3 regions of the Pseudomonas sp. S3_C06 genome follow, and region 3 is predicted to be linked to each of the others. Evidence: predicted binding sites of a transcription regulator. Region 3 holds the regulator's gene; each other region holds the start of a gene.
The links. Region 3 encodes FliA, which starts transcription of late flagellar genes. Its sites were predicted from a motif close to CTAAAGTTTNNNNNNNNNNNGCCGNTAA; they were not measured.

Region 1: motA (flagellar motor stator protein MotA) is a predicted target of FliA. The motif match lies at 6,111-6,138, and genes of this name have one in related genera.
Region 2: AB4N44_RS03755 (methyl-accepting chemotaxis protein) is a predicted target of FliA. The motif match lies at 1,904-1,931, and genes of this name have one in related genera.

The regions. Positions count from the first base shown of each region.
Region 1 covers NZ_CP162747.1:4,491,608-4,501,508, forward strand. The annotation lists gene serB (phosphoserine phosphatase SerB) at 1-823, shown strand, start outside; gene AB4N44_RS19960 (molecular chaperone) at 943-2,697, opposite strand; gene asd (archaetidylserine decarboxylase) at 2,765-3,625, opposite strand; gene rhdA (thiosulfate sulfurtransferase) at 3,645-4,460, opposite strand; gene AB4N44_RS19975 (HDOD domain-containing protein) at 4,502-6,040, opposite strand; gene motA (flagellar motor stator protein MotA) at 6,207-7,058, shown strand; gene motB (flagellar motor protein MotB) at 7,062-8,129, shown strand; gene AB4N44_RS19990 (sterol desaturase family protein) at 8,221-9,384, shown strand; gene rsgA (small ribosomal subunit biogenesis GTPase RsgA) at 9,433-9,901, opposite strand, start outside.
Region 2 covers NZ_CP162747.1:873,688-883,588, forward strand. The annotation lists gene AB4N44_RS03740 (phenylacetate--CoA ligase family protein) at 1-104, shown strand, start outside; gene AB4N44_RS03745 (GNAT family N-acetyltransferase) at 92-1,030, shown strand; gene AB4N44_RS03750 (hypothetical protein) at 1,091-1,618, opposite strand; gene AB4N44_RS03755 (methyl-accepting chemotaxis protein) at 1,999-3,990, shown strand; gene AB4N44_RS03760 (DUF411 domain-containing protein) at 4,314-4,760, shown strand; gene AB4N44_RS03765 (YqaA family protein) at 4,760-5,194, shown strand; gene AB4N44_RS03770 (alpha/beta fold hydrolase) at 5,282-6,331, shown strand; gene AB4N44_RS03775 (D-2-hydroxyacid dehydrogenase family protein) at 6,345-7,298, shown strand; gene glgA (glycogen synthase GlgA) at 7,919-9,505, shown strand; gene treZ (malto-oligosyltrehalose trehalohydrolase) at 9,524-9,901, shown strand, end outside.
Region 3 covers NZ_CP162747.1:5,704,456-5,714,356, forward strand. The annotation lists gene flhA (flagellar biosynthesis protein FlhA) at 528-2,657, shown strand; gene flhF (flagellar biosynthesis protein FlhF) at 2,669-4,009, shown strand; gene fleN (flagellar synthesis regulator FleN) at 4,126-4,956, shown strand; gene fliA (RNA polymerase sigma factor FliA) at 4,953-5,693, shown strand; gene AB4N44_RS25395 (chemotaxis response regulator CheY) at 5,860-6,231, shown strand; gene AB4N44_RS25400 (protein phosphatase CheZ) at 6,250-7,038, shown strand; gene AB4N44_RS25405 (chemotaxis protein CheA) at 7,093-9,363, shown strand; gene AB4N44_RS25410 (protein-glutamate methylesterase/protein-glutamine glutaminase) at 9,413-9,901, shown strand, end outside.

The sequences.
Region 1 (9,901 bases), 1.2 Mb from region 3:
TCTGTCGGGTCGCATGCCACTGGACACGCCAGCGGACAAGGGCAAGGGCTGCATCGAGTTCTCCGTGCGTGGCGAAGCGGCTGATCCGCAAGCGCTGCGTGCCGAATTCCTCAGCGTTGCCCAAGAGCTGAATGTCGACATCGCCTTCCAGGAAGATTCGCTGTTTCGTCGCAACCGTCGCCTGGCGGTGTTCGACATGGACTCGACCCTGATTGAAGCCGAAGTCATCGACGAACTGGCCAAGGCGGCCGGGGTGGGCGAGCAGGTATCTGAAATCACCGAGCGCGCCATGGCCGGTGAACTGGACTTCCGCGCCAGTTTCAAGGAGCGCCTGGCCTTGCTCAAAGGCCTGGATGTCAGCGTGCTGGATTCGATTGGCGCCTCGCTGCGTCTGACCGAGGGCGCTGAAACCTTGTTCGCCGAACTCAAGCGTCTGGGCTACAAAACCGCGATCCTGTCCGGTGGTTTCACCTACTTCGCCAAGCAGTTGCAGGCCAAGCTCGGCATTGACTATGTGTTTGCCAACGAACTTGAAGTGGTCGATGGCAAGTGCACCGGCGTGGCGATCGAGCCGATTGTCGATGCGCAGCGCAAGGCTGATCTGTTGAAAGAGCTGGCGCACAAGGAAGGTTTGCGTCTGGAGCAGACCATTGCGGTCGGCGACGGCGCGAATGATCTGCCGATGCTGGCAATTGCCGGGCTGGGCGTGGCGTTCCGTGCCAAGCCACTGGTCAAGCAGTCGGCGAAGCAGGCGATCTCGACGTTGGGTCTGGATGGCGTGTTGTATCTGCTGGGCTTCCGTGATCGCGACGGGCAGCTCTGAGTTCTCTGTTGCCTGAAACGACTCCTTCGCGAGCAGGCTCGCTCCCACAGTTGAAATGCATTCCAATGTGGGAGCGAGCCTGCTCGCGAATGTAGCGCCGCCGATCCATCGGCGGGTACTTAAAGCGACTTCCACAGCGAGTCAAAATCCTCCTCGCTCCCGCCATTCTGCGCGGCCTCCAGTGAGCGATAGGCAAACTGATTGAAGCTATGCGTACTCGCCACCCGTCGATCCAGTCCGGCGCGGTGCTCTTCGCCCTGGGTGTTGATCAACACCTTGCTGCCCTCCTGAAACGGCAAGCGCGGTGCCAGCAGGGTCGCCGGCACATCGATCGCACTGATCTCCGGTAACAGTAATCCGCGCAGATATTGACTGTGATCGTCCCGCGAACGCACCAGTTGCAAGCCGCACGGCTGTGCATGTGGCGCCACCAGTTCAATGCCCATTTGCGTGCCGCCGCCGCGCACCTGACGTATCCAGCGAATGACCGCGATGCTCCATCCCTGACTGACACTGTCCTGAATCCCGAGCATTTCGCCGGCCTGCAATTCTGCGGGCACTTCATTTGGCCACGACAGGCAGTAACCACCGGGGCTGTGATTGATCACCGGCAGGGCGTAGATCGGGTAATGCGGTGTGCTGTCGGTGTGGCTTTCATCCTCAAGCAAATGGTCGTACTGAATCTCCTCATAGGGTAAAAACTCCTCAGACTGGCTCTGCGGCGCAGCGTCGAAGGCCTGGCTCCAACTGTCCTTTTCACCTTTGGCGACGGCACGGCTGAAGTTCGCCGAGCGCGCTCCGGGATGTTTGAGCAGGTCGCTGAAACTGCGCTCGCCGCCGAGGTAGAAGTGCAGGGCGCTCATGCCGACGCACACGGTCAGATGACCCTGGCCGACGGTGCGCTGAAAACTGCGTTCGGCCGTCTGGCCCCAAGTCGCGTGCAGGTGCTGCAGGGTGTCGAAGCTCAGCCCTGCCGGGACGGGCAAGGGGGTCGAAGTGTCCTGATGCTGCAAATGCGCTTCGATGGCGTTCACCAGCGGCTGTGGATCGAAACCGAGCAACCCGCGCTGTTGCTCGCGACGAAACATGCTGCGGTAGCGCGGGCCTGCATCCAGTTCTGCGCTGATCGCCAACAAGCCTGCGTCCGGGCTGGCGGGATGCAGCTTGAGCAGCGCGCTCCACGGCTCCAGCACTTCGGCGAGCCGGGCGATCTGGTTCTGCCGCAACTGATTGCACCGGGCGCTGCCCAGCAAGAGTGCGGCGATGTAGGTCTGTTCAAGGCTCAATTCTGTGGTGAGGCTGGCCAGGTCGTCACGCACGCGTCGGTGTTGCAGTTGTAATTCAGCGGCGCTGAGGTACAACTGATGCAGTTCGAACCACAGCTGCTCCGGCGGCGAGCTATACAGCTGCGTGGCGCGCAGCAGTTGGCCTTTGAGTGCATGGGCGGCACGTTGCAGAGCCATACTGACCAGCGCTGCACGATCCTTGCTGTACTTCGGCGCAATCCGCAATACGATCTGTTTGTAGCCGATGGCCAGATGGCTTTGCAGCGCCTGGCACAGGTTGCTGATCTTGCGCGAGCGCTCGTCGAGCATGATCGCTTGATGCAGGAAGTGCCGCTCCAGATGCTGGCAGACGAAATAAACCTCGGGTCGCAGCAACTCAAGCAGGTTGAGACGGTTGTCACTGGGGGTGAGCAGCTGGTTGAGTTCGCCCAGGCCTTGATACAGCAGGCGGGCGGTTTCGCCGATGTTGGCCTTGGGCAGGTCAGCGATCCAGCGCTTGAGATCACGCGGGGAAGCTTCGCAAAACGACAGGCGCGTTTGCGACGGTGTTGGTGCTTGAAGGGACGGCGGGGAGATGGTCTGGCTCATGCCAAAAACCATAGCAGCAAATAACGTAATCTGCGGGAGCGCCTGAGGCGACTCCCGCAGCGGTCAATCAGGCTTTTGGCAGCGCCAGGCCCTGGCCCATCTGCACAGGCGAACCAGCGACCAGTTCTTCAGCCCATTTCACCTGATCCGGCCCAAACAGTACGATGGCGGTCGAACCCAGCTTGAAGCGACCCAGTTCGGCACCTTTTTCCAGATGGATCGGCGCACGCGCGGCTTCGTCATAGCGGAAGGTTTTCAGTTCACGCTTTGGCGGCGTGACCAGACCGGCCCACACGGTTTCGATCGAAGCGACGATCATCGCGCCCACCAGCACCACCGCCATCGGCCCGCGCTCGGTGTCGAAAATGCACGCCACACGCTCGTTGCGGGCGAACAGTTCCGGAACGTTTTCAGCCGTGGTCTGGTTGACCGAGAAAATCCGCCCCGGGATATAGACCATTTCGCGCAGGGTGCCGGCCAGTGGCATGTGCACACGGTGGTAATCCTTTGGCGACAGGTAGATGGTGGCGAAGTCGCCGCCCATGAACGGCGCCGCATTGGCCGCATCACCGCCGAGCAGTTCGAGCACGCTGAAGCTGTGGCCCTTGGCCTGGAACACGCGACCGTGTTCGATCGGGCCAAGCTGGCTGACCGCACCGTCGGCTGGGCTGAGGATCGCGCCCGGGGTTTCGTCCAGCGGACGCGCGCCGTCTTTCAGGGCACGGGTGAAGAAGGCGTTGAAGTGTTCGTAAGCGGTCAGGTCTTCGACCAGCGCTTGCGACATGTCCACCTGATAGCGCTTGGCGAACCACTGGGTGAAGGCATTCTTGAACCAGCGCACGCGGCACTCGGCAACGCAGCCAGCCAGGCGCGACAGCAGGTGATGAGGCAGCAGGTACTGGCTGAGGATAAACAGACGCTCTTTCATTGGTTGTCCTTAAAAAACCTTAAATCTCGACTGGCGTGTCAGGGTGGTTGCCCCATTCGCCCCAGGAACCGGCGTAGCCTTTGACCCGCGGATAACCGAGGGACTTGGCCACCAGATAAGTGAAGCCCGACCGGTGATGGGTCTGGCAGTGGGTAATGATTTCTTTGTCCTTGGTGATCCCGAGGTCTTCGAGAATCTGCGGCATGTCCGTGCGAATGCGCAGCTGACGCGCCTTGTCCATGCCGGCGGTCCATTCGAAGTTGACCGCACCGGGGATGTGCCCGGCCTTGGCGGCCAGTACTTTCTCGCCGGAGTACTCCAGTGGACCGCGCGCATCCCAGATCGCCAGATCGGCAGCACCGAGACGGCTTTGCAGGTATTCGCGGGTGGCGGTCGGCGCTTCGTGCAGGGTCAACGACAATGGGCCGCCAACGGCTGCCGGTACCTGGATCGACATCGGCATGCCATCCGCCAGCCACGCCGGCAGACCACCGTCTATATAGTGGTACTTGTCGTGACCGATCACGTCGAGCAGCCAGATGAAGCGCCCGGCCCAGCCACCGCCTTCGTCGTCATAGACCACGTAGACCGCGTCTTTGCGATGGCCCAATTCACCGAACAGCGCCTCCAGATCAGCTTTGGCCGGCAGCAGGCCCGGCGCTGGCGGCTGGCCGAGCTGAGTGCGTTTCGGGTCGACAAAGCGTGCGCCGGGCAGATGACCTTCGGTATAGCGGGCGGCACTGGTCAGATCCACCAGAATCAGTTCAGGGGATTCGAGGCGCGGGAGCAGGTCGCTCGGCTCGATGACGAGCGGCAAGCCAGAGAAGTCAGACATGTGAGGTCTCCAGAGCACAAAGGGGGGATTGTAGCGCAGCCTCATCGGGCACGGCTGCTAAAGCTGTGCAGGGCCTTTTCGATGCACTGCGCGGTTTTGCCAAAGGCTTGCACAGTGATGTCGGCGAACGGTCCACCGCCCTGATCGGCGACAACGATCATGATCACCCGGCCATTGTTGACCAGAGAGCGCAGGAATAGATGCTCGCCCCGAAACAGCGTGCGCAGGCTCGGTGGCAGCAGCGCGGAGAACTGCGCGTTGTTGTCCGGGGTAATCCGCACCTGCGCCTGTTGCGCCAACAGCCGTTGCAGCACGCTGCTCTGGCTGACGACAAAATTCAGCGCCGCCGCTTCTTTCGGCAGCCCGGCGGTTTGATTCACGCGCAGATTCGACTGCGTGCGATCGGCCATCAGGATCATCACCCGGCGCATGCCGCTGGCGACCAGTGCATCGCGAGCGGCGACGGTCAGGCTCATGGCATTGGTGAAGCGGCTCGGTTCGGCGAGCAGTTCGGCACATTGCTTGCGCCACTGGCCCAGGTCTTCAGCGCTTGGCGCGGCGGCGGGCAGCATGCCGGCCGGCAAGCGACGAGTGCCCAATGGCCACAACAACGAAACCGCCGGATGCCACAGATCCGGCATCGCATGCTGGCGCGCGCTGTTCGCGGCTTGCTGGTGCAACTGTTGTTGCACGTCGTCCATCGGGATTTGCAGATAAAGGCTGGTCAGGTATTGCCAGCGTTCGCTGTGCGGACTGTCCCAGGCCTGTTGCGCCGACAGCGCCAGACCATTGGCCAGCAGCACGGTATTGGCCGGTTGATTGAGCCAGCGGCGCAGGGTCGGGTCATCGTCGAGGCGGTTTTGCTGACGCAGCGGATGTTCGCTGTCGCGAGCAATACGCAGCACTTTCACCAGTTCGCGCTGCTCACTGAGCAACAGCTTGTAGCCCTGCTGCACCCAGATCGGCAGATGCCAGGCCTGCACCAAAGCGTCAGCGATTTTCAGCAGGCATACGCCGAACAGTTGCTTTTCGACCACGCGGGCCGATTCGCCCTTGTGGATAACCCGCAGCTCCCACTCTTCAAGCAATTGCGGATACGTCAGCGCCAAGGGCCACAGCGGCGACAGAAACAGCAGGCTGCCCCAATGAATGTCCTGCCACAGCCGCGCCAGGCGACTGGCGAAAAAACCGTTGGCCTGTTGCGTCGCGTGCTGGCTGATCATTTGCAGTTGGCGCAGGGCCTTGGGGATTTGCATCAGCGGTTCGGCGGGCAAGCGCGTCAGCAGCTCTTCGGTGCGGGCGAGGCCCAGACGATTGATCGCTACCTCGAGATTTTCCGCTGGCGTGGCCATGGTGCCGTGGGTGTGACGATTCGCCTCACGGATGATGCTCAAGGCCAGTGCCGGGCTGTCCTGCATCAGGTCGGCGATATCGCGCAGCGAGCTGCGATTGTCACGGATCGCGCGGCAGACTTTGTCGTGAGCCTCTTGCGGGACGGGCAGTCGCACGCCATCGAGCAACTTTACCCAGCCGTCGAGCGTGGTCGGTTTTGCGTGTGGGACGTTCGTTTCATTAGCCATGTCTGGACGGGATCTTCACTGACTGTAGACGCGCCCGGCATGGGCTAAATTGGCTTTTCGCCTGAACTGGCTATAGTCTGGCGCAGTTTTGCCGATAAGTAGAAGAAGAGATTTTTTAACTTCCGAATATGACCTTGAACCCGACTTAAGTAAGTACTTTCTACCTATGGCTAAAATTATCGGCATCATCGTCGTATTCGCGAGCGTGCTCGGCGGATACGTGCTCTCCCACGGCAAGATTGCCGCCCTGATCCAGCCCTTCGAGGTGTTGATCATCGGTGGTGCTGCACTCGGTGCATTCCTGCAGGCCAACCCCGGCTACATGACGATGCACGTGCTCAAGAAATCCCTGAGCATGTTCAGTTCGCGCTTCACCCACACGTTCTATCTGGAAGTGCTGGGGCTGATCTACGAGATCCTCAACAAGAGCCGCCGCGAAGGCATGATGGCCATCGAGGGCGACATCGAAGATGCCGCCGCGAGCCCGATCTTCGCCAAGTACCCGGCGGTGCTTAAAGATGAACGCATGACCGCGTTTATCTGCGATTACCTGCGCATCATGTCCTCCGGCAACATGGCTCCGCACGAGCTGGAAGGCCTGTTCGACATGGAACTGTACAGCCTGAAAGAAGACCTTGAGCACCCATCCCATGCGGTGAACGGCATTGCCGACGCCATGCCGGGTTTCGGTATCGTTGCGGCGGTACTCGGTATCGTGGTGACCATGGCCTCGCTGGGTGAAGGCGATCAGAAATCCATCGGCCTGCACGTTGGTGCAGCACTGGTCGGTACCTTCTTCGGTATTCTGGCGGCGTACGGTTTCTTCGGTCCGTTGGCGCATTCCCTGGCCCACGATGCCAAGGAAGAGCTGAACGTCTACGAAGCCATCAAGGCTTCGCTGGTGGCTTCGGCTTCCGGCATGCCGCCGTCGCTGGCGGTCGAGTTCGGTCGCAAGGTGCTGTACCCGGCCCACCGTCCAAGCTTTGCCGAGCTGGAACAAGCCGTTCGCGGTCGCTAAGCCATGGAAAATAATCAGCCGATTATCATCAAGCGCGTCAAGCGCATAGCCGGCGGGCATCACGGCGGGGCGTGGAAAATCGCCTTCGCCGACTTCGCCACGGCGATGATGGCGTTCTTTCTGGTGCTGTGGTTGCTGTCCACCGCAACGCCGGAGCAGAAGATCGCCATCGCCGGTTACTTCAAAGACCCGGTCGGCTTTTCCGAAAGCGGCACGCCGTACATCATCGACCTGGGTGGCACACCGACCCTGGCCCCGGAAAATACCCTCAACCCTGAGGTGAAATCCCAGCCGCAACCGGACAAGGTCACCGTCGACACCGAACAAGTTGAAGGCATGGCCGAAATGGTCGAGAAAGAGCGCCTCGAACTGCTGCTGCAAGAACTGCAGAACAAGGTCGACGAGAACCCGCAACTGCAGAAATTCAAGGATCAGATCCTCTTCGAAATCACGCCGAATGGCTTGCGTATCCAGATCATGGACGCCGAGAACCGGCCGATGTTCGACTCCGGTTCTGCACGCCTGAAGCCGTATTTCGAAGACATCCTGCTGGCCATGGCCGACACCATCAAAGCGGTGCCGAACAAGATCAGCATCAGCGGCCACACCGACGCCAAGCCATACACTGGCACTGGCGATTTCGGTAACTGGGAACTGTCGGCCAACCGTGCCAACGCTGCCCGTCGTGCGCTGATCGCCGGTAGCTATCCGGATGCGCAAGTGGCGCGGGTCGTCGGTTATGCCTCGTCGGCACTGTTCGACAAGGAAAACCCGTTCAACCCGGTCAACCGCCGCATCGACATCGTCGTGCTGACCAAAAAGGCTCAAGCGGCGATCGAAGGTTCGCAAGGTGCCGATCCTGCGAAACCTGCAGATCAAGGTCAGAACGGCGCCGCTCCGGCGACACCGGTTGATCCGAATGCGCTGCCGGCGGACCAGCAGCCGGTGCCGGCGCATGAGTTGCGTGAACGGTTGAATCTGTTTGATGACGCCGCGCCGAAACCGGCGGAACCGGGGAGTGCGGCGCCACCGCCAGCAACCACTGCACCGGCGCCTGCGCCCAAGCAGTAATCGACAAAAAGCCACGGTCACCGTGGCTTTTTTGTTTCTGCCTGCGTCGCAATGACCAGTCGCAGTTTTCGCAATCACGGAAGATCAGTTAATGGAAAGACTCAAAGCCTATTTTCAACGGCATGGCAACGCACCCTTCAAATTTGGCGAGGGGCGGGTCAGTGGCTATATTTCGGCCACCCTCGGGCTGTTGAGCCTGTTGGCGGTGTTCTGTTTCCTGTTTCCCGAGTGGCTGACCACGGCCGAACTGCGCAAGGTCTATGACGAGCAGTTCGCGCGCACCACGCTGTTGCTCGGTCTGGTGCTGTCGTTCAGCCTCGGCACCCTGAATATCCTGCTCAACAAGCGCAAACGTCTGGGGATTACCGGATTGGTGGCGTCGGGGCTGGCGGTATTCCTCGGGGGCACCAATGTCCAGGTCAGCTCGATCGGGCAGACCCCGTACTCGCTCGGTCTGGACTGGTTTGTGCTGGCGCTGCTGGTGTCGGCGATCGTGTTCATTCCGCTGGAGAAGCTCTATTCCAAGGATCCCGAACAAAATATCCTGCGCCCGCACTGGCGCACCGACCTGACCTACTTTTTCGTCAGCCACATGCTGGTGCAGTTCATCCTGATCTTCATCACCGCCTCCTCGAGCTACATCGCTGGTTGGGCGATGTCGCCGAGCTTGCAGGCAAGTGTGCAAAGCCTGCCGCTGGTGGTGCAGTTTCTGTTGGCGATCCTGGTCGCCGATCTCGGCCAATACTGGCTGCACCGGCTCTACCATGTGGTGCCGTGGCTGTGGCGCATCCACGCGGTGCATCACTCCAGCACGCACATGGACTGGCTCGCCGGTTCGCGCGTGCACTTCATCGAAATCCTGCTCACCCGCACCGGCGTACTGGTGCCGTTGATGCTGCTGGGTTTTGCCCCTCAAGCCTTGAACGCTTATGTGATTCTGGTCGGTGTTCAGGCGGTGCTCGCCCACGCCAACGTGCGGATCAACGGCGGCTGGCTGAATTACCTGATCGTGCTGCCGCGCTATCACCATTGGCACCACGCCCGGCACAAGGATTACATCTACAAGAACTACGCGATCCACACGCCGCTGGTGGACATGCTGTTTGGCACCTTCAAATTGCCGCCCAAAGAGTGGCCGGTGCGTTATGGCGTGTTCGGCAAGGAATTGCCGGGCGGGATCGTGCGTCAGCATTTGTATGCGTTTCAAAAGCCTGAGCCGAAGACGGCTGTGCCAAAGCCGCCACCCAGCGTTTGAGGCAAAAAAAAGCCGCGAGATGATCGCGGCTTTTTTGTGTCTGGCTATTTAGTAGCCGTTTTCCGGCAAGCTGGCGATGATCGAGCGGTAGCTATTCATCCGCTGCTGCTGGATCCGTCCGTCTTCGAGTGCCTTGAGCAGTGCACAGCCCGGTTCGCGATCATGCTTGCAGTCGCGGAAACGGCAAGTGCCGAGCAAATCATCGAATTCGATGAAACCGGCTTCGACATCGGCGCGACTGACGTGGCCCAGGCCGAATTCACGAATACCCGGGGAGTCGATCAACTCGCCACCGCCCGGGAAGTGGAACAGTCGCGCGGTGGTCGTCGTGTGCGTGCCCTGGCCGGACAGTTCGGACAACGGCCCGACACGGGTTTCAACTTCAGGCAGCAGGCTGTTGACCAGCGACGACTTGCCGACACCGGACTGACCGACGAATACGCTGATACGGCCGTCGAGTTGCTGTTGCAACTGTTCCATACCGTTGCCGTGGTGCGCCGAGACTTCCAGCACCGGA
Region 2 (9,901 bases), 1.9 Mb from region 3:
CCGATGAACTCGCTCGACATCCGCGCTCCGGCAAGCGGCAACGAATCGTCGACCTGCGCATCTACGACACCCAACGCCCGGAGCAACGCCCATGGACGACTTGACGCTGCGCAGCTATCGAAGCACCGACGCCGGAGCTGTCAGCCGCCTGTTCCGGGAAATCTATGGTGATCACTACGTGCAGCCCCACGTGTATTTGCCGTTGATGATCAACCAGAACCATGGCGATGGAAGCTGGCATTCACTGGTGGCGCAGTCCGGCAAAAAAATCCTCGGTCACGCCACGTTATGCAGAAACCCCGGATCGTCCACGGCGGAACTGGCATTGAGCGTGGTCCATCCGTCGACCCGCGGGCAGAACATCGCCACGCAGTTGGGCTCTCGGCTATTGATCCATGCCCAGGCGCTGGGATGCCATGGCGTGACGATCAAACAGGTGACGCAGCATCCCTACACACAGCGCATGGCTGACAGGCTCGGTTTCTGCAGCAGCGGCTTGCTGCTCGACTATTGCCCCTCGCCGTTTGGCGAACCGCTGCCGGAGTCCATCGTCATCGGCTACACGCCGATTGATGGCTACCGACGACCGCTCCCGGCACTGCCATGGCCGCAAAGCTGTGCCAGGTTCATGGAGCATTTGTGCGGGGTATACGGGACACAGGACAAAGAGCCGCCCTGGGTGGGGCCGCAGATCCATGTCGAGCCCTGTACCGGGCGCTATGACGTCATGCTGAAAAAACTCGACAGCAGTCTGCTCAAGCAGCTTCAACGACTGCCTGCCCACTGGTTGATCTCGATTCGGCTAAGACTTGCAAACGGATTTGCCTGTGCCGTGGAGAGCCTGACGGCGATGGGTTTCACCTTCACCGGGATTGCCCCGAATGACCGCTGCGCGGGTTGGCTGGCGTTGTTTCATCGGGGCTATCGCCCGCGCTCGCTGGAGTTACATTGCCCGCACATGCAGCGTTTGCATGATCAGGCGCAATCGCAAATTGCAGCGCACGCCAAGGAGGCGTCGCCGCCGTCTTGAGCAAGGGCCGGCCCATCGGTATCGCCCGTTCAAACCATGAACGGGCGACAACTGATCAGCTTACGCCTTGGCCTTGACGCCCTGATCGACCGGTTTAGGCGCGTTGCCATCACCATAGTTCTTCAGGTTCTGCAGGACGTAGATCGCTTTCTTGAACTCGGGAATCAGGTTTTTGCCGTAGGCATTGCCATTGAGACCATTGTTCTGGATCGCGTCGAGTTGGGTGGCGAAATATTCCAGTGCGTTGAATTTCGCGTCGATGTCTTTGGTCACGCCAAAACGGTCGAACTTGTCCCCGGCGGCTTTCAACGTGAACGAGGTGACCTCGGAGATCAACCCGCGGCTACGCAGCATCTCGCTCAGATTACCCAATTGTTTTACCGAAACATTCGCCGGATCGAAGCCCTTGATCGCTTTGCGCATACCCTGCTTGTCCATTTCGGCAGTGTTCAGCGCGTTGGGATCGTTGCCGACCATGTTGAGCATCTGCTGCACTTTGACGCTCTGGCTGACTTGTTTCTTTGCGCCGGTGTCGCGTACCAGAAGTCCTGCCTTGGCCTGCCAGCCGCCAACGTTACCGATCGTCATGAGAAGACTCCCTGTGAAAAACCATAAAAATTCCGTGGGCAATGCCATCAATGGCCGCGAGTATCAGCGGGCGAACTGATGGCACCAACCTCTTTCTGCACATTTTTACAATTCTTGTACATTCTCGATACAAAAGCAAAACAGCCCGTAAACCTTGACCCAGAGCTGTCATGCCAATGCAACGAAAATGACTTTTTCTCGCGATCAGGCACGTTAGCCACAGCACCTGTATCGGGTCTGATACCGACCAGTCATCGGCACCGGTGTTTTTTAGGACGCCAGTACCTAAAGGTTCCCGGCACATCGACGATACGCTGTGGATACCCGCACTGTTTTACCCCTGCCCCCTAATAAGAAACGCTGCTCAAGGACCGGTCTCCATGCCCGCATTCCGTACTATTTCGGCTCGCTACACGCTGTTTCTGGTTCTGTTCATCCTGCTGCTGTCGGTGTTGACCGTGGTCGGCATCAGCCAATTGGTTGCCCCCAAACTGCGTCAGACCGAAGAACAGGTGGTCCTCAACCGCATCGCCGAAGTGGCCGAGCAGATTCAGGGCGAGTTGAACAAAGTGCAGGCGCAACAGCGCAGCATCACCCAGACGATTCCGCTGCTCGATAGCGCCGCCATCGACACGGTGTTGCCAGGCCTGGTCGATCAGTACGGCGAGTTGAAGGTGTTCGGCGGTGGGATCTGGCCGCTGCCGGGGCAGCGTGAGGCTGGGCGCAACAAATTCAGCACGTTCTGGCACCGCGATGCCTCGGGCAAACTGGCGGTGAATACATACTGGAACAGCGACGCTGCCCCCAACTATTACGACCAGAGCTGGTACAAGGGCGGCATGGCCACACCACGCGGCCAATGTGCCTGGGCGGCCGCATACAAAGATGACGCCAGTGCCGAGCCGCGCACCAACTGCGCCATGGCCATCCAGAAAAACGGCAGTGCCTGGGGCGTGTCGACCATCGACGTCACTCTCGGCTTCTTCAACGATCTGGTGGCGCGCAAGGAAAAAGACCTCAACGCCGAAATGCTCATCGTTGAAGCCGACGGCAAGATCATCAGTAACAGTTCACGCATCAGTGGCCCGATCGTGCTGAAGAACATCAGCGAACTGGCCGCCACTTCAACCTTTGCCAGCCAGGTCAAAGCCGGCCTGCAAAACCGCGATCAGGCTCAGCGCGTCGAGTTCAACAACAACGGTGATGCCAGCACCTTCTTCATGCGCCCGATTGAAGGCACGCCGTGGTTCCTCGCCACCGCCCTGCCGACAAAAATGCTCACGGCCCAGCGTGATGACGTCCTCAGCACCCTGAGCCTGTTGCAGATTCCGCTGGTGATCCTGCTGGTGCTGTTGCAGGTCTACGCGATTCGTCAATTGGTGCAGCGCATGAAAGCGTTGAAAGCCAACATCGACTTGCTGTCCAGTGGCGATGCCGACCTGACCCGACGCATTACCATTCGTGCCGAAGATGAACTCGGCGCCATCGGCCATTCGGTCAATACCTTCATCGCCTATCTGCAAAACATGATCGGCGAAGTCACCCAGGCCACCGGGGCCATGGCGTCGAGCCTCGACAACCTGCAACGCACCTCGGCGCACACCAGCCAGATTCTGCTGCGTCACGCCTCGGAAACCGATCAGACCGTTACCGCCATCACCGAGATGAGTTCGACGGCAGAAAGCGTGGCGCAGAATGCCGCCGAAACCGCCGCGTTCACCCAGCGCGCCAATGAAAACGCCGACCGCTCGCGCGTGGTCGTAGGCGAAGCGACCAACAGTGTCGTGGCGCTGATTGACGAAGTGGCCAGCGCTACACATAAAGTCGAAAACATGCAGCAGGACGCCCAGCGCATCACCGAGATCCTCGGGGTCATCGGTGCGATTGCCGGCCAGACCAACCTGCTGGCGCTCAACGCCGCCATCGAAGCGGCACGTGCCGGTGAACAGGGCCGGGGCTTTGCCGTGGTTGCCGATGAAGTTCGTGCCCTCGCCGCCCGCACGCAGGCCAGCACCTCGGAGATCAACGAGATGTTGACGCGCCTGACTCAAGGCGTGAGCTCATCGGTCAGCGCCATGGAAAACACTCAAGCCAGTTGCCAGTCCGCCGCCGATGCCACCGCACGGGTCAACTCGGGTCTGGATGAAATGGCCGGTTCGGTCAGCCATATCAACAGCCTCAGCACCCAGATCGCCACCGCCGCCGAGCAGCAAAGCGCGGTGACCGAAGAGATCAACCGCAGCATGGTGCAGATCCGTCACATGGTCGATGAGCTGGTGCAGAGCGGCAAAGCCAGCGAACTGAATACCCGCCAATTGCTCGAAGCCAATAGCCGGGTGAGCGCGATCATGGGGCGTTTCAAAGTCCGCTGATTCATGCAGGAATTTCTGCCAACCCGATAACCCCTGTGGGAGCGAGCCTGCTCGCGAAAGCGTCCTTTCAGTCACTGCATCCAGTGCCTGACACACTGCCTTCGCGAGCAGGCTCGCTCCCACAGGGTTCGACGGCGTTCACACCATCGCCAGATTGGCCACCTGACAACTTTGTCATCTCGCGCTCAGCAACCTGTCAGCCTTGATATACGATCATCCTGCCAGCCTGCCTTGCAACAACTGGAAACATTGCGTTGATGCCTGGCGGAAAAAACCGTTCAAAATGCGTTCTTTTTGACCGTCACCCGAGCCGAGGATCCGCTATGCGAACCCACCTGCGTCTGGTCGCCCTGAGCGCCCTGTTCATTTCCTCCCTGGCCCAGGCCGCCGATCTGATCCCGATCGAAGTGCACCGCGATGCCAACTGCGGCTGCTGCAAAAAATGGATCAGCCACCTCGAAGCCAACGGTTTCAAAGTCGACGATCACGTTGAAAGCGACATGAGCAGCTTCAAGCAACAACATGGCGTTCCGCCGCGTCTGGCCTCGTGCCACACCGCAATCATCAACGGCAAATTCGTCGAGGGCCATGTGCCGGCAGAACAAGTGCTGGCCCTGAGCAAGCGTGACGACCTGCTCGGCGTGGCCGCACCGGGCATGCCGATGGGTTCGCCGGGCATGGAAATGGACGGCATGAGCGATGCTTATCAGGTCATCGGCCTGAAGAAGGATGGCGCTGATGTAGTGGTGGCGGACTACCCGGCCCATTGATCGGCGCGGCTTACTTCGGGCTGTTCCTTGCCGCGTTCGGTGCAGCGACCTTGTTGCCGTTGCAGTCCGAAGCATTGCTGGTCGGGCTGATCGCCAGTGATCGCTACTGGCTGTGGGGATTGCTGGCCGTCGCGACGCTGGGCAACGTACTCGGCTCGCTGGTCAACTGGTGGCTGGGCCGTGGCATCGAGCGTTTTCAGGATCGGCGCTGGTTTCCGGTCAGCCCCGCGCACATGGCTAGGGCGCGCAAACACTATGAGCGCTACGGGCATTGGTCGTTGTTGCTGAGCTGGTTGCCGATCATTGGCGACCCGCTGACGCTGATTGCCGGCGTCATGCGTGAACCACTCGGGCGTTTCCTGTTGATTGTCACACTGGCCAAAGGCGCCCGTTATGGTGTGCTGGCCATGCTGACCCTGGGCTGGCTCGGTTGAACGATCAGGCGCAGGCATTGCCTGTGTTTAACGTCGCCATAATCCAGCCGTTCCAGCATCGGCCGATTTCAAACGGAGTTTGACCTTATGTCTGTCACGTTTTCCCGTTGGCTCCCCTCCCTGTTCCTCTGCGCCGCCCTGCCCTTGTCTGCGCAGGCTGCCGCGCCAGCCGAAGCAACGCCTGAAGGCCCGGCCTACGGTCCCGAACTGCAAGGCTTCGAATACCCTTACACGCTTAAACACTTTGCGTTTCAGTCTCAGGGCAAATCCCTGCAAATGGGTTACATGGACGTCGCCGCTCATGGCAAGGCCAATGGCCGCACCGTGGTGCTGATGCACGGCAAGAATTTTTGCGCAGCCACCTGGGACAGTTCGATCAAGGCCTTGAGCGAGTCCGGTTACCGGGTGATCGCGCCGGATCAGATCGGCTTCTGCACCTCGAGCAAACCCGACAATTATCAATACAGCTTCCAGCAATTGGCGACCAACACCCAACAATTGCTCAAAGCGCTGGGCATTCAGAAAGCCACGCTGCTCGGCCACTCCACCGGTGGCATGCTCGCCACCCGCTATGCCTTGTTGTTCCCGGAACAGGTCGAACAATTGGCATTGGTCAACCCAATCGGTCTGGAAGACTGGAAAGCCCTTGGCGTGCCCTATCGCACGGTGGATCAGTGGTATCAGCGCGAACTGAAAGTCAGTGCCCAAGGCATTCGCGACTATGAACGCACCACCTATTACGACGGCCGCTGGAAACCGGAATTCGACCGTTGGGTAGACATGCTCGCCGGCCTGAGCAAAGGCCCGGGCAAGACGCAAGTGGCGTGGAACTCGGCGCTGATCTACGACATGATTTTCACCCAGCCGGTGTACTACGAATTCAAGGACCTGAAGATGCCGACCCTGCTGCTGATCGGCACCTCCGATACCACCGCCATCGGCAAGGACCTCGCGCCGCCTGAGGTAAAAGCGAAAATCGGCCATTACGAAGTGCTCGGCAAACAAGTGGCCAAGCTGATTCCGCAGTCGACGCTGGTGGAATTTCCCGGCATGGGCCACGCGCCGCAAATGGAAGAACCGGCGCAGTTCCACAAAGCTCTGCTCGACTGGCTGAATACATCCAATCCCGTTCGTTGATGAGGTAAGGCTGATGGCGGTGCAGATTGCAGTAATCGATGACTGGCAGGACGTGGCCCGCGATGTGGTCGACTGGTCAGTACTCGATAGCCTTGGTGAAGTGACGTTCGAGCATGATTACCCGGCCGACAACGCCACACTGGCCGAGCGTCTCGGCCGGTATCAGGTGATCTGTGTGATGCGCGAGCGCACGCGGTTCGATGAAGACCTGCTCAAGCGCTTGCCCAATCTCGAATTGCTGGTCACTGGCGGCATGCGCAACGCGGCGCTGGACATGCAGGCCGCCGCAAAACTGGGCATCAAGGTCTGCGGCACCGACAGCTACAAGCATGCCGCGCCGGAGTTGACCTGGGCGCTGATCATGGCAGCGACGCGTAATCTGGTGAATGAGGCCAACTCCCTGCGCGCAGGCCATTGGCAACAGGGTCTGGGCGGCGACCTGCATGGCAAGACCCTCGGGATTCTCGGCCTGGGCAGCATTGGCCAGCGCGTCGCGCAGTTCGGTCAGGTGTTCGGCATGCGGGTGATTGCCTGGAGCGAAAACCTCACCGTCGAACGGGCTGAACAGGTGGGCGTGACGTACGTGAAAAAGCAGGCACTGTTCGAGCAGGCTGACGTGTTGTCGGTGCATCTGGTGCTCAGCGAGCGCAGTCGCGGTCTGGTCGACGCGCAGGCGCTGGGCTGGATGAAACCGACGGCCCTGCTGGTCAACACCGCGCGCGGGCCGATTGTCGATGAAGCGGCGCTGATCAAGGCGTTACAGAAACAGCAGATCGCCGGGGCGGCGCTGGACGTGTTCGAACAGGAGCCGCTGCCGGCCATGCACCCCTTTCGCACACTCGACAATGTGTTGGCGACGCCGCATGTCGGGTATGTCAGTCGGCAAAACTATGAGCAGTTCTTTTCGCAGATGATCGAGGATGTTCAGGCTTGGGCGGCTCGGGATCCGGTTCGCCTGTTGAATTAAGTCATACCGTAATCGCGGCGGTGTCATGGCCATCGCTTTCGCGAGCAGGCTCGCTCCCACATTGGATCTGTGCCAGGAACAGATTTTCTGTCCACTGAAGATCCCCTGTGGGAGCGAGCCTGCTCGCGAAGGGGCACTCACTGTCTCCCCATCAACAAACTGCCCGCACCACAACAGTGCAACCGCCCTCCTCGCTAGCACAGAATCGTGACCGCCCAGTCACCGTTTTGGCCCTCCCTCGCAGAAAAACCTGCACTTCGTCGGTGCGTTTCCCCCTCAAAAGTTCGGTTTGCGCGGCGTGCCAACCGATTGTCGAACAATTTACCCATTTGCTCTGGCCCGCTCTAGGATCTGGCCTAGACTGGTTTTTTCGGGGTACGACCTGTCGGTCACATTGCGGAAAAAAACTCGAAACTTTTGCGCAAAGCGGCGGGTCATCTGAAAGGCAGGGCCAAAGCGACTGGTGCAATCCTTGCAACGGCCCGTTCACCCATTCTGCTTGCGCGTGTTGGGTAGCGTTTGCTCACCGATGCGTGGCGCGTTTGCGCCCGGCCACAGGATTTGGCCATGGACATCGCTTGTTCAAGACAAGAATCAGATCAACGATACGGGAGATTCATATGATCAGTGCGGCATTGGATATTCAGGGAGAGCGTGCTCAGCAGGCGGTTGGTGAATCGAGCACCGTCAGTGTTCCCGGCAGCCGACAGATCAACGTCCCCGGCACCAAAACGCTGACTCCGGTAGCGAGCCAGAACCCCAACAAGAAAAAAGTGTTGTTCGTGACGTCGGAAATCGCCGACCTGGTGAAAACCGGTGGTCTGGGCGACGTCTCCGCTGCCCTGCCCCGCGCGATGGCCCATCTGCACGATGTTCGCGTGCTGATCCCCGGTTATCCGCAAGTGATGCACAGCGAGAATCCGATCCACATCATCGGCGAACTCGGCGGCCACGCCGCATTGCCACCGTGCAAGATCGGGCGCATGGACATGCCGGACGGTCTGGTCATCTACGTGTTGATCTGCCCTGAACTCTACGAGCGCGAAGGCTCGCCCTACGGCGCCAACAACGGTCGCGACTGGCCGGACAATCACATTCGTTTCGCCCGTCTCGGCCTGGCCGCTGCCGACATCGCCGCCAACCTCGCACAAATTCACTGGTGCCCGGATCTGGTGCACGCCCATGACTGGCCGGCCGGCCTCGCCCCGGCTTATATGCACTGGCGCGGGCAGCGCACGCCGACCCTGTTCACCATTCACAACCTCGCCTACCAAGGCGTGACCAGCCTCGGTTCCTGCCCTGAACTGGGGATTCCCAACCATGCCCTGCAGCAGGAAGGCATGGAGTTCTACGGCAAGATGTCGTTCCTCAAGGCCGGCATGGCCTATTCGAGTCACATCACCACGGTCAGCGCAACTTATGCGCAGGAAATCACCACCCCGGATTTCGGCTGCGGCCTCGACGGCTTTCTCGCCGCCAAGACTCAGCAAGGCTTGCTCAGCGGTATCCCCAATGGCATCGACGAGAGCTGGGACGCCGCCACCGATCCGCACCTGTTCGCACCGTTCGCCATGGGTGACTGGGAAGGCAAAGCGGTCAACGCCGCGCATGTGCGTGAACTGTTTGAATTGAATTACTCAGCAGGCCCGTTGTTCGCCGTGGTGTCGCGACTGGTTTATCAAAAAGGTCTGGACCTGACGATAGCGGTATCCGAGTACATCGTTAAAAACGGCGGCCAGATCGCCATCATCGGTCGTGGCGAACCGGAAGAGGAACAAGCCATGCGGGAACTGGCGCTGCGCTTTCCCGGGCAGATCGGCGTGCGCATTGGCTTCAATGAAACCGACGCCCGTCGGATGTTCGCCGGCAGCGATTTCCTGCTGATGCCCTCGCGTTACGAGCCTTGCGGTTTGAGCCAGATGTACGCCCAGCGTTTCGGCTCGCTGCCGGTGGCGCGCAACACTGGCGGGCTGGCCGACACCATTGAAAACGGCGTCACCGGTTTCCTCTTCGATGAATCCACCGCCGAAAGCTATCAGGAAGCCCTCAGTCGCGCGTTCAAGGTCTTCGCTTTTCCCGAACTGCTCAATGCCATGCGTTGCCGGGCGATGGCTGCACCGTTCAACTGGTGCAAAGCGGTTGAACCGTACGCCGAACTCTACGAACAACTGGTGGCCAAGGCGCTGGGTAAAGCTCACCACAAATAACCAGGGAGGTTCACCACGATGCCGTTACGGTCTACTGAAACCTGGCCCCACGGCGCGATCATGCTGGACGCCGAACACACACAGTTCGCGCTGTGGGCGCCGGATGCTTTTTACGTCAGTGTCGAACTTGAAAACGGCCAGTCTCTGCCGATGTTGTCTCAGGCCGACGGCTGGTTTGTAATCAAGGCCCGCTGTCCGGCGGGCACCCGCTACCGCTACAACATCGACGGCGAACTGGAGGTGCCCGACCCGGCCTCCAGAGCACAGGATGGTGACCTCGACCGCCACAGCGTGGTGGTCGATCCGCTGGCTTATCAATGGCGCCACAGTGCCTGGCACGGTCGGCCGTGGAGCGAAGCGGTGATCTACGAGTTGCACGTCGGTGCGCTCGGTGGT
Region 3 (9,901 bases):
TATACGCGGGTCGCAGACCGGGACTCTAGAACCGGCAGACCCGAAGGTCTCCCACGTACAGCCGCCATAAGCAAAGCGGATGTTGTGCGTCCAGAGATCGACGGGCTGCGAGACCCGATCGCTGATTCGTCAGCGACCGATTCACAATAGAACCCGACCCCAAGGCGCACAAGCCGGCGGATTCTGGCTTGGCTGTAGGCAATGGCGCAAGGATTTGTAGCCTTGAAGGCGTGTCCTGAAGTGTCTTTTAAACACCAGAGTTTAATAGGCACTTTGTGCTGACTTCACTGGCCCCTTCGCGAGCAGGCTCGCTCCCACATTTGGATTGCATTCCACTCCAATATTTGGAATGCATTTCCCCTGTGGGAGCGAGCCTGCTCGCGAAGGGGGCATCCCGGTCAGCAGAAAATCCACGGTCAAAACCCCTCTGTTTAAATTCCAGGCAAAAGTTGGAAAGCTTCTTGCAGTACCCGCCGTGAGCCCGCTCTGGGCGTCAAAAGTTTGCTTTAAAGGAACGGGGAAAACCGGTGGATCGCTCTCAGTTATTCAACACTGCTCGCACGAATGTTGCCGACCTCAGTCGAGGCAATCTGGGCGTGCCGTTGTTGCTGCTGGTTATGTTGGCAATGATGATGTTGCCGATTCCGCCGTTCCTGCTCGACGTGTTTTTCACCTTCAACATCGCGCTGTCGATCGTCGTCCTGCTGGTCTGCGTGTATGCGCTGCGGCCGCTGGATTTCGCCGTGTTCCCGACGATTCTGCTGGTCGCGACGTTATTGCGGCTGGCGTTGAACGTGGCCTCGACGCGGGTGGTGATGCTCCACGGTCAGGACGGCCACGCCGCTGCCGGTAAGGTGATTCAGGCCTTCGGTGAGGTGGTGATCGGCGGTAACTACGTGGTCGGTATCGTGGTCTTCGCGATCCTGATGATCATCAACTTCGTCGTGGTGACCAAAGGTGCCGGGCGGATTTCCGAGGTGAGTGCGCGTTTCACCCTCGATGCGATGCCCGGCAAACAAATGGCGATCGACGCCGACCTCAACGCCGGTCTGATCGACCAGAACCAGGCCAAGGCACGCCGTCAGGAAGTCGCCCAAGAGGCCGAGTTCTACGGTTCGATGGACGGTGCCAGTAAGTTCGTCCGTGGTGACGCCATCGCTGGCCTGCTGATTCTGTTCATCAACCTCATCGGCGGCATGGCCGTCGGTATCTTCCAGCACAACATGAGCTTCGGCGATGCGGGCAAGGTTTACGCCTTGCTGACCATCGGTGACGGTTTAGTGGCGCAATTGCCATCACTGTTGTTATCGACAGCGGCAGCGATCATGGTGACCCGTGCTTCCGGTTCGGAAGACATGGGCAAACAGATCAATCGCCAGATGTTCGCCTCGCCGAAAGCGCTGGCAGTGGCGGCCGGTCTGATGGCGGTCATGGGCCTGGTGCCGGGCATGCCGCACTTCTCGTTCCTGACCATGGCCGCGCTGGCTGCGGGCGGCGCGTACCTGTTCTGGAAGAAGCAGAACGTGGCCAAGGTCGTAGCGCTGGAAGAGGTCAAGCGCCAGCAGGAACTGCTGCCGTCGCCGGCTCGCGCCATGGAAACCAAGGAGCTGGGCTGGGACGACGTGACGCCAATCGACATGATCGGTCTGGAAGTCGGTTATCGCCTGATCCCGCTGGTGGATCGCAACCAGGGCGGGCAGTTGCTGGCGCGGATCAAGGGTGTGCGCAAGAAACTCTCGCAGGATCTGGGCTTCCTCATGCCGACCGTGCACATCCGCGACAACCTCGATCTGGCGCCAAGCGCCTATCGCCTGACCCTGATGGGGGTGATCCTCGCCGAAGCCGAGATCTATCCGGATCGTGAACTGGCGATCAACCCGGGTCAGGTCTACGGCACGCTCAACGGTATCAACGCCAAAGATCCGGCTTTCGGCCTGGAAGCGGTGTGGATCGAAATCAGCCAGCGTGCCCAGGCACAATCGCTCGGTTACACCGTGGTCGACGCCAGCACCGTGGTTGCGACGCACTTGAACCAGATTCTGTACAAGCACTCCAGTGAGCTGATCGGCCACGAAGAAGTGCAGCAACTCATGCAATTGCTGGCCAAAAGCTCGCCGAAACTGGCAGAAGAGCTGGTGCCGGGCGTGGTCACGTTGTCGCAGTTGCTCAAAGTGCTGCAAGCGCTGCTCGCTGAACACGTACCGGTGCGCGATATCCGCAGCATTGCCGAAGCCATCGCCAACAACGCCGCGAAGAGTCAAGATACCGCCGCGCTGGTGGCTGCTGTGCGGGTCGGCGTATCGCGCGCCATCGTCCAAAGCATTGTAGGCACTGAGTCGGAGCTGCCTGTGATCACCTTGGAACCAAGGTTGGAACAAATATTGCTCAATAGTCTGCAGAAGGCAGGACAAGGCTCGGAAGAGGGCGTTCTGCTGGAGCCAAGCATGGCCGAGAAGCTGCAGCGTTCGCTCATCGAAGCGGCGCAGCGTCAGGAAATGCAAGGTCAGCCGGTGATCCTTTTGGTCGCTGGCCCGATCCGCGCGATGCTCTCGCGCTTTGGCCGCCTCGCAGTCCCTGGGCTGCATGTGCTGGCCTACCAGGAAATACCGGACAACAAGCAAGTGACCATCGTTGCGACAGTAGGGCCCAACGGCTGAGGTAGTGGTTTATGCAAGTTAAGCGTTTCTTTGCCGCCGATATGCGTCAGGCCATGAAGCTGGTTCGTGATGAGCTGGGCGCTGATGCCGCCATCATTGGCAACCGCCGCATTGCTGGCGGTGTCGAGCTGACGGCGGCACTGGATTACAAATTGTCGGCGCTGGCGCCACGGGTTCCGAACATGGAACTCGAAGACGAGCTGCGCAAGACTCAGTCGCGCATCGTCACCGCCCAGGCCGAACTGAGCCTGCGTGGCGAAGCCGACGGCAACAGCAATCGCCAGATCTTCGCCGGGCTGCCATTGACGGCCGGCCTGCCGCTGACTGCCGCTGAACCGCTGAGCGAGCCGACCTACGCCGCACCGGCGCGTCCGGCCCCGGCGCCTGCGCAGTCTTCCGGCGGCGTTGATCCGCGTGCACTGGATTCGATGCGCTTTGAATTGAACAGCCTGCGCGAGCTGATGGAAGTTCAGCTCGGCACCCTGGCCTGGAATCAGCTGCAAGGCAGCCGTCCGGCGCAAGCCAACCTGTATCGCCGTCTGCAACGTATCGGTCTGTCCGGCCCGTTGTCGCGCGATCTGCTGGCGATGATCACTGATATCGAGGAGCCGCGTCAGGCCTGGCGCATGCTGCTTGCGCACCTGGCGCGGATGATTGCCGTACCGGAAGTCGAGCCGCTGGAAGAGGGCGGTGTGATTGCCATGGTCGGCCCGGCCGGCATGGGCAAGACCACCACGCTGGCCAAGCTGGCCGCGCGTTATGTGCTGAAATACGGCGCGCAGAATGTCGCGCTGGTGAGCATGGACAGCTTCCGCATCGGTGCGCAGGAACAGCTGAAGACGCTGGGCCGCATTCTCAATGTGCCGGTGACTCACGTCGATCCGGGCCAATCGCTGGTGCAAGCGCTGGATCCACTGCTGCGCAAACGCGTGGTATTGATCGATACTGCCGGCCTGCAAGCCAGTGATCCGGCCCTGCGCATGCAGCTCGAAAGTCTGGCCGGGCGTGGCATCCGTTCAAAAAATTATCTGGTCTTGGCAACCACCAGCCAGAAACAGGTTCTAACCGCCGCTTATCACAGTTACAAGCGTTGCGGGCTTGCCGGCTGCATCCTGACTAAACTGGATGAAACGGCCAGCCTTGGCGAAGTGTTGAGCCTGGCGATCAGTCATGAATTGCCGGTCGCGTACCTGACCGATGGCCCACGGATTCCGGATGATTTGCATCTGCCGCGCCGTCATCAATTGGTCAGCCGCGCCGTCAGCGTGCAAATGCAGGAAGAACCCAGCGAAGAAGCCATGGCTGACATGTTCGCTGATATCTATCACAGCCCGACCAAGCAGGTAGGCTGAGGTATTCATGAACAGTTTTTGTACCTACATCGATGGTCTGCCATGCATTGTTCCGGTTGTGAACGCGCAGCCAGTAATGTGGCCTCCGTCTATGCAAGACAAGGTAAAGAAATAACATGGGCAGCATGCATCCCGTACAGGTGATCGCGGTGACCGGCGGCAAAGGTGGCGTCGGCAAGACTAACGTGTCAGTGAACTTGTCTCTGGCGCTGGCAGAGCTTGGCCGTCGGGTCATGCTGCTGGACGCCGATCTGGGACTGGCGAACGTCGACGTTTTGTTGGGTCTGACCCCTAAACGCACATTGGCCGACGTGATCGAAGGCCGCTGCGAATTGCGCGACGTGCTGTTGCAAGGCCCCGGTGGCATTCGCATCGTCCCGGCCGCGTCCGGCACGCAGAGCATGGTGCACCTGAGCCCGGCGCAACATGCCGGTCTGATTCAGGCGTTCAGCGACATCGGCGACAATCTCGACGTACTGGTGATCGACACCGCTGCGGGTATTGGTGACTCGGTAGTCAGTTTCGTACGCGCAGCGCAGGAAGTGTTGCTGGTGGTCTGCGACGAGCCGACCTCGATCACCGACGCCTACGCGCTGATCAAATTGCTCAACCGCGATTACGGCATGAACCGCTTCCGCGTCCTCGCCAACATGGCGCAGAGCCCGCAGGAAGGGCGCAACCTGTTCGCCAAGTTGACCAAGGTCACGGATCGCTTCCTTGACGTGGCCCTACAATACGTCGGCGCCGTGCCTTACGACGAAAGCGTGCGTAAAGCGGTGCAGAAGCAGCGTGCGGTGTACGAAGCCTTCCCGCGTTCCAAGTGCGCACTGGCGTTCAAGGCGATCGCGCAGAAGGTCGACACTTGGCCGCTGCCCGCCAATCCGCGTGGCCACCTTGAGTTTTTCGTCGAGCGCCTCGTGCAGCAAACGGCAGGGCCCGTGCTATGACCGCAAGCGGTATGAACTACTACAAGAAGTCGGCACGTGACGCGCAGTACGAACTGATCGAGCGTTACGCGCCACTGGTCAAACGCATTGCCTACCACTTGCTGGCACGCTTGCCGGCGAGTGTGCAGGTCGAAGACCTGATCCAGGCCGGGATGATCGGCCTGCTCGAAGTCTCGACCAAATATGACGCCAGCAAAGGCGCCAGTTTCGAAACGTACGCGGGCATTCGAATCCGCGGCGCGATGCTCGACGAAGTGCGCAAAGGGGACTGGGCGCCACGCTCGGTTCACCGCAATACCCGTATGGTCAGCGACGCAATTCGCTCAATTGAAGCTAAAACCGGCCGTGATGCTAAAGATCACGAGGTTGCGGCCGAACTCCAATTGAGTCTCGACGATTACTACGGGATTTTGAATGACACCTTGGGCAGCCGCCTGTTCAGTTTCGACGACCTGCTGCAGGACGGCGAACACGAAGGGCTGCACGAGGATGGCGCGAGTGCTCATCTTGAGCCGTCACGCGATCTGGAAGATGAACGTTTCCAGGCTGCGTTGGCGGACGCGATTGCCAATTTGCCGGAGCGTGAGCGACTGGTGTTGGCGCTGTACTACGACGAAGAGCTGAACCTCAAGGAGATCGGTGAAGTCCTTGGCGTCAGTGAATCGCGGGTCAGCCAGTTACACAGCCAGTGCGCGGCCCGTTTGCGGGGGCGTTTGGGGGAGTGGCGAGCGCGCTGAAGGCAGTGTGGGGACACTGCGAACGAGGCTGGTGCGGTGGTGAACGGCACCGGTCTTGCTCTGTTGTGCTCCAGACAGTCTTCGAGTGCTGCGCCGATTGATTGAAGTGGCGCGTCCAGGTGCTGGGCGCGTTTAAGACTGCTTGGAGGTCGAATTGAACAAAGACATGAAAATCCTCATCGTTGATGACTTCTCAACGATGCGGCGGATCATCAAGAACCTGCTGCGTGATCTTGGGTTCACCAACACCGTCGAGGCTGACGATGGCGTCACTGCCATTCCGGTGCTCAACAGCGGCAGCATCGACTTTCTGGTAACGGACTGGAACATGCCGGGCATGACCGGTATCGACCTGCTGCGTCACGTGCGTGCCGATGAAAAACTCAAGCACTTGCCGGTGTTGATGGTGACGGCTGAAGCCAAGCGCGAGCAGATCATTGAAGCCGCTCAGGCCGGTGTAAACGGCTATGTAGTCAAACCTTTCACGGCTCAGGCGTTGAAAGACAAAATCGAGAAGATTTTCGAACGCATCGGCTGATGAACGCGCGGGGGAGCTATGGAGCATAACGAATCTTCACAGGGCGATTTCGAGTCGACCCTGAAAAAACACGCGGTCGAACTGGTCGAGAGCCTTGAAAAAGGCAGGTTCGGCGACGCTGTGCAACTGATCCATGAGCTCAATCAGACCCGTGACCGTGGCCTGTATCAGGAAGTGGGCAAGCTCACACGTGAACTGCACAGTGCGATCGTCAACTTCCAGATCGACCCGAACATGCCGCAGGCCGAGGAAGTGTCGCAAATCACCGACGCCACCGAACGCCTGGGCTATGTGGTCAAGCTGACGGAAGCCGCGGCCAACCGCACCATGGATCTGGTGGAAAGCGCCACGCCGGTGGTCAACAGTCTGGCTGATGAAGCGCAGACCTTGAGCGCCGATTGGGGTCGCTTCATGCGTCGCGAGGTCGGGGCTGAAGAGTTCCGTGAACTGGCGCGCCGGGTCGACGGTTTTCTGTCACGCAGCAGCACGGACAACCGTGCGGTGTCGAGCAATCTCAACGACATCCTGCTGGCCCAGGATTACCAGGACCTCACCGGTCAGGTGATCAAGCGTGTGACCCAACTGGTCACCGAAGTCGAAAGCAATTTGCTCAAACTCGTGCTCATGGCCAGTCAGGTCGACCGCTTTGCGGGCATCGAACATGACCGCGCCGCGATGCTTGCAGAAAAAGATCCACAAAAACATCTCTCGCAGGGTGAAGGTCCGCAGATTCATGCCGATAAACGAGAAGACGTTGTGTCCGGTCAGGACGATGTGGACGATTTGTTATCCAGCCTTGGATTCTAGTGTTTTGGAATTTTAGGTTTTTTGGGTTTTTAGACCTGTAGGAGCACCCCATTAATGAGCTTCGGCGCCGATGAAGAGATCCTTCAGGATTTCCTGGTTGAGGCCGGCGAGATTCTTGAGCAACTGTCCGAACAACTGGTCGAGCTGGAAAGCCGTCCGGATGACGCAGATCTGCTCAACGCAATTTTTCGCGGTTTCCACACTGTAAAAGGGGGCGCCGGCTTCCTTCAGCTCAATGAGCTGGTGGAGTGCTGTCACATCGCCGAAAACGTGTTCGACATCCTGCGCAAGGGTGAGCGTCGCGTTGATGCAGAACTGATGGACGTTGTCCTCGAAGCACTGGACGCGGTGAACAGCATGTTCACTGAGGTTCGTGAGCGTGCTCCGATCACCGCCGCCACCCCGGAACTGCTGGCCGCCCTGGCGCGTCTGGCCGAACCGCAATCGACGGACGCAGCCCCGGCTTCGCCGGTGGCCGAGATGATCGAAGAACTGGTCGTCGAAGGCGACTCGTCGGGCGACATCACCGATAACGAATTTGAGCAACTGCTGGACTCGCTGAACGCCGTCAAGGCTGAAGCTGAAGCCCCGGCCGCTGCTGCGCCTGCGCAAACGGCCGCTGAAGCCGCGAGCGATGAAATCACCGATGCCGAGTTCGAGTCGTTGCTCGATCAACTGCACGGCAAGGGCCAGTTCGCGGTGGACGCGGTTGCGCCAGCGGCGGCAGCCCCTGCGGCTCCGGCCAAGGGCGACAGCTCTGACATCACCGACGACGAATTCGAAGCTTTGCTCGATCAGTTGCATGGCAAGGGCAATTTTGCCGTGGATGCGCTGGAGTCGGCGATTGCTTCGGCACCGGCGCCGGCTGCTCCAGCGGCCGCCGCTGCCGGCAGTGATCTGATCAGCGATCACGAGTTCGAATCGCTGCTCGACGAATTGCACGGCAAAGGCAAGTTCACCGAAGTCGGCACAGCCGCTGCTGGCAGTGCTTCGACCGTCGCCACACCGGCTGCCAAGGCACCGGCCGCTGCTGCAGCGCCCAAGCCTGCCGCCAAGCCTGAGCCAAAAGCCGAAGCGCCAAAACCGGCTGCCGCTGCTGCACCGGCTCCGGCCCGTGCGCCGGCGACACCGCCACCGGAAAAACCGGCGAGCGAAGCCGAAACCACCGTGCGCGTCGACACGGCACGTCTCGACGAAATCATGAACATGGTCGGCGAGCTGGTGCTGGTGCGTAACCGTCTGGTGCGCCTGGGCCTGAACAGTGGCGATGAAGCCATGCAAAAGGCCGTGTCGAACCTCGACGTGGTCACGGCTGACTTGCAGACCGCCGTCATGAAGACGCGGATGCAGCCGATCAAGAAGGTCTTCGGGCGCTTCCCGCGTCTGGTTCGAGATCTGGCGCGTCAGCTGAAGAAAGAGATCAACCTGGAACTGGTGGGTGAAGAAACCGACCTCGACAAAAACCTTGTCGAGGCCCTGGCCGACCCGCTGGTCCACTTGGTGCGCAACGCCGTCGACCACGGCATCGAGTCGCCGGAAGAACGCGAAGCGTCGGGCAAGGCCCGTGGCGGTCGCGTGGTACTGGCGGCCGAGCAAGAGGGCGACCATATCCTGCTGTCGATTTCCGATGACGGCAAAGGCATGGACCCGAATGTCCTGCGCGCCATCGCGGTAAAACGCGGCGTGATGGACAAGGACGCGGCCGATCGCCTCAGCGATACCGAGTGCTACAACCTGATTTTCGCACCGGGTTTCTCGACCAAGACCGAGATCTCCGACGTCTCCGGCCGCGGTGTCGGCATGGACGTGGTGAAGACCAAGATTTCCCAGCTCAACGGTTCGATCAACATCTACTCGACCAAGGGCCAAGGCTCGAAGATCGTCATCAAGGTGCCGCTGACCCTCGCGATCATGCCAACCCTGATGGTCATGCTCGGCAATCAGGCGTTTGCGTTCCCGTTGGTCAACGTCAACGAAATCTTCCACCTCGACCTGTCGACCACCAACGTCGTCGACGGCCAGGAAGTGGTGATCGTGCGGGACAAGGCGCTGCCGTTGTTCTACCTCAAGCGCTGGCTGGTCAGCTCCGCCGCTCACGAAGAGCAGCGTGAAGGCCACGTGGTGATCCTTTCGGTGGGCACCCAGCGGATCGGCTTCGTCGTCGATCAACTGGTCGGCCAGGAGGAAGTGGTCATCAAGCCATTGGGCAAAATGCTGCAGGGCACTCCGGGCATGTCCGGCGCCACCATCACCGGTGACGGCCGCATCGCGCTGATTCTCGATGTTCCAAGCATGCTCAAGCGTTACGCCGCACGGCGTATTTGAATCCGGGGCGGCGGGGCGACAACGTCCCGCCGCACCTAATGGAGTGTTTATGGCAGTCAAAGTCCTGGTGGTGGACGATTCGGGTTTTTTCCGCCGCCGCGTCTCGGAAATTCTATCTGCGGATCCGAGCATTCAGGTGGTCGGCACTGCAACCAACGGTAAAGAGGCGATCGATCAGGCGCTGGCACTCAAGCCGGACGTGATCACCATGGACTACGAGATGCCGATGATGGATGGCATCACGGCAGTGCGGCACATCATGCAGCGCTGCCCGACCCCGGTGTTGATGTTCTCCTCGCTGACCCATGAAGGCGCCCGGGTAACGCTGGACGCGCTGGACGCCGGCGCGGTGGATTTCCTGCCGAAGAATTTCGAAGACATCTCGCGTAACCCGGAGAAGGTCAAGCAATTGCTGTGCGAGAAGGTCCATAGCATCTCGCGCAGTAATCGTCGTTTCAGTGCTTACAGCGCACCGGCTCCCGTTGCTGCCCCAGCACCCACGCCTGCTCCGGCGCCGTCGAGTTTCGGCAGCCACAGC